Regions from separate parts of the Streptomyces sp. NBC_01474 genome, predicted to be linked through region 2. Evidence: predicted binding sites of a transcription regulator. Region 2 holds the regulator's gene; the other holds the start of a gene.
The links. The regulator HrcA, encoded in region 2, represses chaperone genes, less so after heat shock. The targets are predictions, from matches to a motif close to TTNGCACTCNGNNNNNCNGAGTGCNAA.

Region 1 (4,873 bases), 990 kb from region 2:
TCGGCCAGAAGCTGTCGCCCGGTCAGGGCGGCGTGCTGGGCGCGCTGGGCGCCGCGGTCCTCGCGACGTACATCGAGAAGTGGTGCAGGAAGTGGGTCCCGGAGGCGGTGGACGTTCTGGTCACGCCCACCCTCACGGTCCTGGTCTCCGGCCTGGTCACGATCTTCGGCCTGATGTTCGTGGCGGGTGAGATCTCCACGGGCATCGGCACCGCGGCGAACTGGCTCCTCGACAACACGGGCGCCTTCGCGGGCCTGGTCCTCGGCGGCCTGTTCCTCCCCCTGGTCATGCTGGGCCTGCACCAGGCCCTCATCCCCATCCACACCACGCTCATCGAGCAGCAGGGCTACACCGTCCTGCTTCCCGTCCTGGCGATGGCGGGCGCGGGCCAGGTCGGCTGTGCGATCGCGGTGTTCAAGCGGCTCAAGCACAACAAGTCGATCCGCAAGACGATCAAGTCCGCGCTCCCCGCGGGCTTCCTGGGCGTCGGCGAACCCCTGATCTACGGCGTCTCGCTCCCGCTCGGCCGCCCCTTCATCACGGCGTGCGTGGGCGGCGCGGCGGGCGGCGCGTTCGTCGGCTTCTTCTCGATGATCGGCGACAAGGTCGGTTCCACGGCGATCGGTCCTTCGGGCTGGGCCCTGTTCCCCCTCCTCGACGGCAACAAGGGCCTCGGCACGACGGTCGCGATCTACGGCGCGGGCCTGCTGGTCGGCTACATCGTGGGCTTCGTGGCGACGTACTTCTTCGGCTTCAGCAAGCAGATGCTGGTGGATCTGAACGTGGACACCCAGGAAGCAGCCGCGGGCGGCTCGCCCGAGCCTCTCGCCCCGAGCGAGCCGACACCGTCGAAGGTGACAGCCTCGGCCTGACCCCGACATCCACTGCTGAGGGCCACCCGGTCACCTACCGGCGTGGCCCTCGTCGTTTCCCACCGCACCACCGGGCCGCCTTGACGGCGCCCGGCGCTCCACATGCGCCCGCGCGAGCCGTCCCGCATTCTGAAGTCATGGCTGAGAGCACGTTCTCGAAGATTTCCTGGACCGAGTTCCGTCCCGACCAGAGGCGGCTGACCACCGGTGCGGCGCTGACCGGCGCCGGGATGCTGGTCTCCGCGGCCGGCGTCGGCCTGCTCGTCTTCGAACTGGTCCGCGCGGGCCGGACCTGGACCGGCGGCTGGGAGGTGTCACCCGGCGAGCTCGCCTCCCGGACGCTCCACCAGGCGCAGACCGCGGCGCAGGCCGGGCGCGACGCCTGGCGCACATACGAGGAGCAGGCGGTCTGACAACACGCCGTCGGCCCCCGGGACCAAGTGGTCCCGGGGGCCGACAGAGATGTACTTACCGATCCATCAGGATCAGAAGTCCATGTCACCGCCCGGCATGCCGCCCGGAGCGCCGCCCGCGGCGGCCTTCTCCGGCTTGTCGGCGATGACGGCCTCGGTGGTGAGGAACAGCGCGGCGATGGACGCGGCGTTCTGCAGCGCGGAACGCGTGACCTTCGCCGGGTCGAGGATGCCCTCGGCGATCATGTCGACGTACTCGCCGGTCGCGGCGTTCAGGCCGTGGCCGATGGGAAGGTTGCGGACCTTCTCCACGACGACGCCACCCTCGAGACCACCGTTGACGGCGATCTGCTTGAGCGGGGCCTCCAGCGCGAGCTTCACGGCGTTGGCGCCGGTCGCCTCGTCACCGTCGAGCTCGAGCTTCTCGAAGACCGCGGAGGCCTGGAGCAGGGCCACGCCACCGCCGGCGACGATGCCCTCCTCGACGGCCGCCTTCGCGTTGCGAACGGCGTCCTCGATGCGGTGCTTGCGCTCCTTGAGCTCGACCTCGGTCGCGGCACCGGCCTTGATGACCGCAACACCGCCGGCGAGCTTCGCCAGGCGCTCCTGCAGCTTCTCGCGGTCGTAGTCGCTGTCCGAGTTCTCGATCTCGGCACGGATCTGGTTGACGCGGCCCTGGACCTGGTCGCTGTCACCGGCGCCGTCGACGATCGTCGTCTCGTCCTTGGTGATGACGACCTTGCGGGCGCGGCCGAGCAGGTCGAGACCGGCGTTCTCCAGCTTGAGGCCGACCTCCTCGGAGATGACGGTGCCACCGGTGAGGATGGCGATGTCGCCGAGCATGGCCTTGCGGCGGTCACCGAAGCCCGGGGCCTTGACGGCGACGGACTTGAAGGTGCCACGGATCTTGTTGACGACCAGGGTCGACAGGGCCTCGCCCTCGACGTCCTCGGCGATGATCAGCAGCGGCTTGCCGGACTGCATGACCTTCTCGAGCAGCGGAAGGAGGTCCTTCACGTTGCCGATCTTCGAGTTGACGATCAGGATGTACGGGTCGTCGAGCGACGCCTCCATACGCTCCATGTCGGTGGCGAAGTACGCCGAGATGTAGCCCTTGTCGAAGCGCATGCCCTCGGTGAGCTCAAGCTCGAGCCCGAAGGTCTGCGACTCCTCGACGGTGATGACGCCTTCCTTGCCGACCTTGTCCATCGCCTCGGCGATGAGCTCGCCGATCTGGGTGTCGGCGGCGGAGATGGAGGCCGTGGAAGCGATCTGCTCCTTGGTCTCGACATCCTTGGCCTGCTCGAGCAGGGCGGCGGAGACGGCCTCGACGGCCTTCTCGATGCCGCGCTTGAGGGCCATCGGGTTGGCGCCGGCCGCGACGTTGCGCAGGCCTTCCTTGACGAGCGCCTGGGCGAGGACGGTCGCGGTCGTCGTGCCGTCACCGGCGACGTCGTCCGTCTTCTTCGCGACCTCCTTGACCAGCTCGGCGCCGATCTTCTCGTACGGGTCCTCGAGCTCGATCTCCTTGGCGATGGACACACCATCGTTGGTGATCGTGGGGGCGCCCCACTTCTTCTCGAGGACGACGTTGCGACCCTTGGGGCCCAGGGTCACCTTGACGGCGTCGGCGAGCTGGTTCATGCCGCGCTCGAGGCCGCGCCGTGCCTCCTCGTCGAACGCGATGATCTTGGCCATGTGAAGTGGTCCTCCCGGACGGGGTGGAAACGCAAAACGGACCGTGCTGGTGCCCGCGACGGACGGCCTGCGTGCCGTGTGGTTCCTTGCCCCACCCGGCCTGCGAGCCTCACCGACCCGATCCAAGTTCTGTCACTCTCACCTTCAGAGTGCTAACGCAATGATTAGCACTCGGCCTAGGAGAGTGCAAGCGCCTCCGGCAGACGCGCGGTCCCCGCGGGCGGTGTGCGCGGGTCGCGCGCACACGCACGAGAGGCCCGCACCCCTCGCGGGGTACGGGCCTCTCGGCGTGAGTGTGTCGGTGGCCGATCGCGCCGAGATCAGACGGCGAGCTTGACCATGTCCGCCTGCGGACCCTTCTGGCCCTGCGAGATCTCGAATTCGACTCGCTGACCCTCTTCAAGGGTGCGGTATCCGTCCATCTGGATGGCGCTGTAGTGGACGAATACATCCGCACCACCGTCGACCGCGATGAAGCCGTACCCCTTCTCCGCGTTGAACCACTTGACGGTGCCCTGAGCCATGACTAACTCCCCTATTACTGGCCCTTGCACAGGCCCGCACTTCGCGGACCCGGGTCAGACCTCACGCCCCATTGGTTGGAGGTGTGCGCCGGAACGCGTCGACCGCGGCTGAATGTATCTGCCCAACTGCCGTCTGCAACAGGTCAATCGGACGAGAATTCTGGGCACGGCAGAGCGGTAATAAGCGGCGGAGTCATTGGATTCCGGGGCAACTCGGGCCCGACAAATGCCACGAACACCCGATAAGGGCTGGGCACTTTGGCTGCTTCTTGTCGGACGGCGGCCGACTTCATATATGCGCGCGGCACAGGCGCGAAGCTCGCTTCCCAACTCTACCGCGCTCAACCCTGCAGAATTGCCCCCTCCGCTTCTCTCGCGGAGGGGGCAATTCAGGTGACTCTGTGTGGCCTTGGTAAGGCCGGGCGATCAGCCGCCGGCACTGTGTCCGACGCTCAGCCTCCGGCGACGGCCGGGATGATCGAGACGCCCGCGCCTGCCGGCGTCGCCGTCTCCAGGCCCTGCTCGAAGCGCACGTCGTCGTCGTTGACGTACACGTTCACGAAGCGGCGCAGCTTGCCCTGGTCGTCCAGGACGCGGGCCGCGATGCCCGTGTGGTTCTTCTCCAGGTCGGCGATGACCTCGGAGAGGGTCGCGCCCTCGGCGGCGACCTCGGCCTTGCCGCCGGTGTAGGTGCGCAGGATGGTGGGGATGCGGACGTTGACGCTCATGGGGGCTGCAGCCTTTCCGTGCGGGAGTCGCGGGAGTGCGCGGGTCTTCAGTGGGCGAGGCCCGCGTCGCGGAACGCGTCCAGGCTCGGGCGGATGGTGGCGGTCGCCTGGGACGTCTCGGCGACCGCGTCGAGGGTCTTGAGGCCGTCGCCGGTGTTGAGGACGACGGTGGTGAGCGTCGGGTCGATCAGGCCGGCCTCGATCAGCTTCTTCGTCACGCCGACCGTCACACCGCCCGCGGTCTCCGCGAAGATGCCCTCGGTCTGCGCCAGGAGCTTGATCGCCTCGACGACCTGCTCGTCGTTGACGTCCTCCACGGCGCCGCCGGTGCGGCGGGCGATGTCGAGGACGTACGGGCCGTCGGCCGGGTTGCCGATGGCCAGGGACTTGGCGATCGTGTTCGGCTTCTGCGGCCGCACGACGTCGTGGCCGCCCTTGTAGGCGACGGACACCGGCGAGCAGCCCTCGGCCTGGGCGCCGAAGAGCTTGTACGGCTTGTCCTCGACGAGGCCGAGCTTGATCAGCTCCTGGAGGCCCTTGTCGATCTTCGTGAACTGGGAGCCGGACGCGATCGGGATGACCAGCTGGTCCGGGAGCCGCCAGCCGAGCTGCTCGCAGATCTCGAACGCGAGCGTCTT
Region 2 (4,873 bases):
GTCGTCGCCCCAGACCCGCTCCACCAGCTCCGCGTCGTGCCGGCCCTCCACATAGATGCGCCCGGCCCGCGCGACCCGGGCCCGTGCCCCGGGCACCGCGACCGACCCGGAGGCCGTGCGTGTGGGACGTACGGGCGCGGCGGACGCAGGACGTACGAGGGTGACGACCCGGCCCTCGAGCAGGAAGCCGCGCGGCTCCATGGGGAACACCCGGTGCTTGCCGAAGCGGTCCTCCAGGGTCACCGTCGGGCCCTGGGCCGTCTTCTCGCAGCAGATGACCGCCCCGCAGAACCCGGTCGTGACCTCCTCGACCACGAGATCCACGTCCGCCGCCACCTCGGGCGCGGCCTGCTGCTTCTTCCATGGCGGGGTGAAGTCGGGGGAGTACTGGCGCATTCGAACGACGATAGGAAGAAGGTGCGGTCCGAGGGTCACGACACGCCGAAACGCGCCGCCAGCGCGGCACGCTGCGCACGGACAAACTCCGCATTCACCGCAGCTCCGTGCCCGGGGACGTACACGGCATCTTCACCGCCCAGTTCCAGCAGCCGGTCCAGGGCGGCCGGCCAGCGGCTCGGCACCGCGTCACGGCCCGCCTGCGGCTCGCCCGACTCCTCGACCAGATCGCCGCAGAAGACGACCTCGGGCGTGCCCGGTACCAGGACCGCCAGGTCGTGCCCGCTGTGCGCCGGGCCCATGTTCGCGAGCAGCACCTGGAGCCCGCCGCCCAGATCGAGCGTCCACTCCCCGCACACCCGGTGGTGCGGCACGACGAGCACGTCAGCGGCCTCGGCCGCCTCCTCGTGCGGCACGCCGTGCGCCACCGCGGACGCCCGCAGCTCGTCACGGCCCCGCGTGAACACCGTGTCGATGCCCGCGGCGCCGTACACCTCGACACCGGCGAACGCCGCCGTGCCGAGAACGTGATCGAAATGGGGGTGCGTCAGCGCGATATGCGTCACGCGCGCGTGCGGGCCGATGAGGCGCCGGGTGTCCGCCCGCAGCGCCGCACCCTCACGAAGTGATGAACCCGTGTCGACGAGCAACGCCGCCCCGTCGCCCACGACAAGGCCCGTCGTGCAGTCCCAGCCCGGCAGCCGGACCCGCCCCGCCCGAGCGGACAGCTCCTCCCAGCCCACCGCATTCCAGTCCAGGTCGTCCATGGGGCCGACGCTAGCGCCCTTGCCGGGCCCGTACCCACCGGCCGTACACTGACTCGGAGACCATTGGCACTCGGCCGCACCGAGTGCCAGCCGCGGACGACACAGCTGGAGGTGCGCGCGAATGCTCAGTGAACGCAGGCTCGAAGTGCTGCGCGCCATCGTCCAGGACTACGTGGGGACCGAGGAGCCGGTCGGCTCCAAGGCGCTCACCGAGCGGCACAGCCTCGGCGTCTCACCGGCGACGGTGCGCAACGACATGGCGGCGCTCGAGGAGGAGGGCTTCATCGCCCAGCCCCACACGAGCGCCGGGCGGATCCCGACCGACAAGGGCTACCGCCTGTTCGTGGACAAGCTGACGGCGGTCAAGCCGATGACGGGGCCCGAGCGCCGCGCCATCCAGAACTTCCTCGACGGCGCCGTCGACCTCGACGACGTCGTCGGCCGGACCGTGCGGCTGCTCGCGCAGCTGACGCGGCAGGTCGCCGTGGTGCAGTACCCGTCCCTGACGCGGTCCACCGTGCGCCACGTGGAACTGCTCTCGCTCGCCGCCGCCCGCCTGATGCTCGTACTGATCACGGACACGGGGCGGGTCGAGCAGCGGATGATCGACTGCCCGGCGCCGTTCGGCGAGACCTCTCTCGCCGATCTACGGGCCCGGCTCAACAGCAGGGTCGCGGGACGCCGCTTCGCGGACGTGCCGCAGCTGGTGCAGGACCTGCCGGAGTCCTTCGACACGGAGGACCGCGGCACGGTCGCGACGGTGCTCTCCACTTTGCTGGAGACGCTCGTCGAAGAGACCGAGGAGCGGCTGATGATCGGCGGCACCGCCAATCTCACCCGCTTCGGACATGACTTTCCCCTCACCATCCGGCCCGTGCTGGAGGCACTGGAGGAGCAGGTCGTGCTCCTCAAGCTCCTTGGTGAGGTCAACGATTCGGGCATGGCCGTACGGATCGGTCATGAGAACGCCCATGAGGGACTCAGCTCAACCTCCGTGGTCTCGGTCGGCTACGGTTCGGGCAGCGAGGCAGTCGCCAAGCTCGGCGTGGTCGGACCGACCCGCATGGACTATCCGGGAACGATGGGAGCAGTACGCGCAGTGGCACGTTACGTCGGACAGATCCTGGCGGAGTCGTAAGTGGCCACGGACTACTACGCCGTACTCGGCGTGCGCCGCGACGCCTCCCAGGACGAGATCAAGAAGGCCTTCCGCAGGCTGGCCCGTGAGCTTCACCCGGACGTCAATCCGGACCCGAAGACACAGGAGCGGTTCAAGGAGATCAACGCCGCCTACGAGGTGTTGTCGGACCCGCAGAAGAAGCAGGTCTACGACCTCGGGGGCGACCCCCTCTCGCAGGCGGGCGGAGGCGGGGCCGGTGGCTTCGGCGCCGGCGGCTTCGGGAACTTCTCCGACATCATGGACGCGTTCTTCGGAACGGCGTCCCAGCGTGGTCCCCGGTCGCGCACACGCCGCGGCCAGGACGCCATGATCCGGCTCGAGATCGAGCTGGACGAGGCCGCCTTCGGGACCACCAAGGACATCCAGGTCGACACGGCCATCGTCTGTACGACCTGCAGCGGCGAGGGTGCCGCGCCCGGCACGTCCGCGCAGACCTGTGACATGTGCCGCGGCCGCGGCGAGGTGTCCCAGGTCACGCGGTCCTTCCTGGGCCAGGTCATGACCTCGCGGCCGTGCCCGCAGTGCCAGGGCTTCGGCACGGTCGTGCCGACGCCGTGCCCGGAGTGCGCCGGCGACGGCCGCATCCGCTCGCGGCGCACGCTCACCGTGAAGATCCCGGCCGGCGTCGACAACGGCACGCGGATCCAGCTCGCGGGCGAGGGCGAGGTCGGCCCCGGCGGCGGTCCCGCCGGTGACCTGTACGTCGAGATCCACGAGCTGCCGCACCCCGTCTTCCAGCGGCGCGGCGACGATCTGCACTGCACCGTCACCATCCCGATGACGGCCGCGGCGCTCGGCACCAAGGTGCCGCTCGAGACGCTCGACGGCCTGGAGGAGATCGACATCCGGCCGGGCACGCAGTCCGGTCAGTCGGTCCCGCTGCACGGGCGCGGCATCACGCACCTGCGCGGCGGCGGCCGCGGCGACCTCATCGTGCACGTGGAGGTCCTGACGCCGACGAAGCTGGACGCCGAGCAGGAGCGGGTGCTGCGTGAGCTGTCGAAGTTGCGCGGCGAGGAACGTCCCACGGGGCAGTTCCAGCCCGGCCAGCAGGGGCTGTTCTCGCGGCTCAAGGACGCGTTCAACGGGCGCTGACCGAGCCCGGCGTACACAAGAAGCAGGGACCACGTCCCCCGCATCACGCGTGGCACATGCCACGCGGAAGGGCCGATTCGGTCCGATGCGGGGGACGTGGCACGATGCGGTCATGTCCCCCACGCTGACCGATCTCTGTCACTATCCGATCGTGCAGGCACCCATGGCGGGCGGTGCCTCCTGTCCGCAGCTCGCCGCCGCCGTGTCGGAGGCCGGCGGGCTCGGATTCCTCGCCGCCGGGTACAAAACCGCCGACGGGATGTACCAGGAGATCAAGCAGGTACGGGGGCTGACCAACCAGCCGTTCGGCGTGAACCTCTTCATGCCGCAGCCCGAGTACGCGGACCCCGCGGCCGTCGCCGTCTACGCCAGCCAGCTCGCCGGTGAGGCCGCCTGGTACGAGACGCAGCTCGGCGATCCGGACGGCGGCCGCGACGACGGCTTCGACGCGAAACTCGCGATCCTCCTCGACGACCCGGTACCGGTCGTCACCTTCACGTTCGGCTGCCCGAGCCGCGACGTCCTCGACTCCCTCGCCCGTGTCGGCACCCTCACCGCCGTCACCGTGACCACCCCGGAGGAGGCGCAGGCCGCCCAGCGGGTCGGCGCCGACGCGGTGTGCGTCCAGGGCATCGAGGCGGGCGGCCACCAGGGCACCCACCGGGACAACCCGGAGGCAGACGGCTCCGGCATCGGGCTCATCGCGCTGATCGCCCAGGTCCGTGAGACCGTGCAGATCCCGATCATCGCCACCGGCGGCCTCATGCGCGGCGGGCAGCTCGCCGCCGTGCTCACCGCGGGCGCCGACGCCGGACAGTTCGGCACGGCCTTCCTGGTCTGCCCCGAGTCCGGCGCCAACCTGCTGCACAAGCAGGCCATGACCAACCCGCTGTTCGTGCGGACCGAGTTGACCCGGGCGTTCTCCGGGCGCCCGGCGCGCGGCCTCGTGAACCGGTTCATGCGCGAGCACGGCCCGTACGCGCCCGCCGCCTACCCCCAGATCCACCACATGACGTCGACGCTGCGCAAGGCCGCCGCCAAGGCCGGGGACCCGCAGGGGATGGCGCTGTGGGCGGGGCAGGGTCACCGGCTCGCCCGTGAGCTGCCCGCCGGACAGCTCGTCGAGGTGCTCGCGGCCGAACTCGCCGAGGCGAAGGACGCGTTGGGTACGCGGGGTGCCGCATGACGGCGCCGGTGTTCGTCGTCGACGAGGTGCCGTCCGCCAAAACGTTCGTGCTCGACGGGGCCGAGGGGCGGCACGCGGTATCCGTGAAGCGGCTCCGGGCCGGTGAGGACGTCGTCCTGACCGACGGGCGCGGGCGCTGGACCGAGGCGGTCGTGGAAGCCGCCGAGGGCAAGGACCGTCTCGTCGTCACGGCGGGCCCCGTCCAGGAGGAGCCCGCGCAGGCGCCCAGGATCACCGTCGTCCAGGCCC

Region 1: a site for HrcA is predicted at 3,148-3,174, ahead of groL (chaperonin GroEL). Genes of this name have one in related genera too.

What each region holds. Positions count from the first base shown of each region.
Region 1 covers NZ_CP109449.1:5,966,692-5,971,564, reverse strand. The annotation lists gene OG758_RS27480 (PTS transporter subunit EIIC) at 1-872, shown strand, start outside; gene OG758_RS27475 (hypothetical protein) at 1,010-1,285, shown strand; gene groL (chaperonin GroEL) at 1,358-2,983, opposite strand; gene OG758_RS27465 (cold-shock protein) at 3,304-3,507, opposite strand; gene OG758_RS27460 (MoaD/ThiS family protein) at 3,960-4,235, opposite strand; gene thrC (threonine synthase) at 4,283-4,873, opposite strand, start outside.
Region 2 covers NZ_CP109449.1:6,953,705-6,958,577, forward strand. The annotation lists gene OG758_RS31705 (DUF3097 domain-containing protein) at 1-396, opposite strand, end outside; gene OG758_RS31710 (MBL fold metallo-hydrolase) at 432-1,163, opposite strand; gene hrcA (heat-inducible transcriptional repressor HrcA) at 1,285-2,301, shown strand; gene dnaJ (molecular chaperone DnaJ) at 2,302-3,438, shown strand; gene OG758_RS31725 (nitronate monooxygenase) at 3,551-4,624, shown strand; gene OG758_RS31730 (16S rRNA (uracil(1498)-N(3))-methyltransferase) at 4,621-4,873, shown strand, end outside.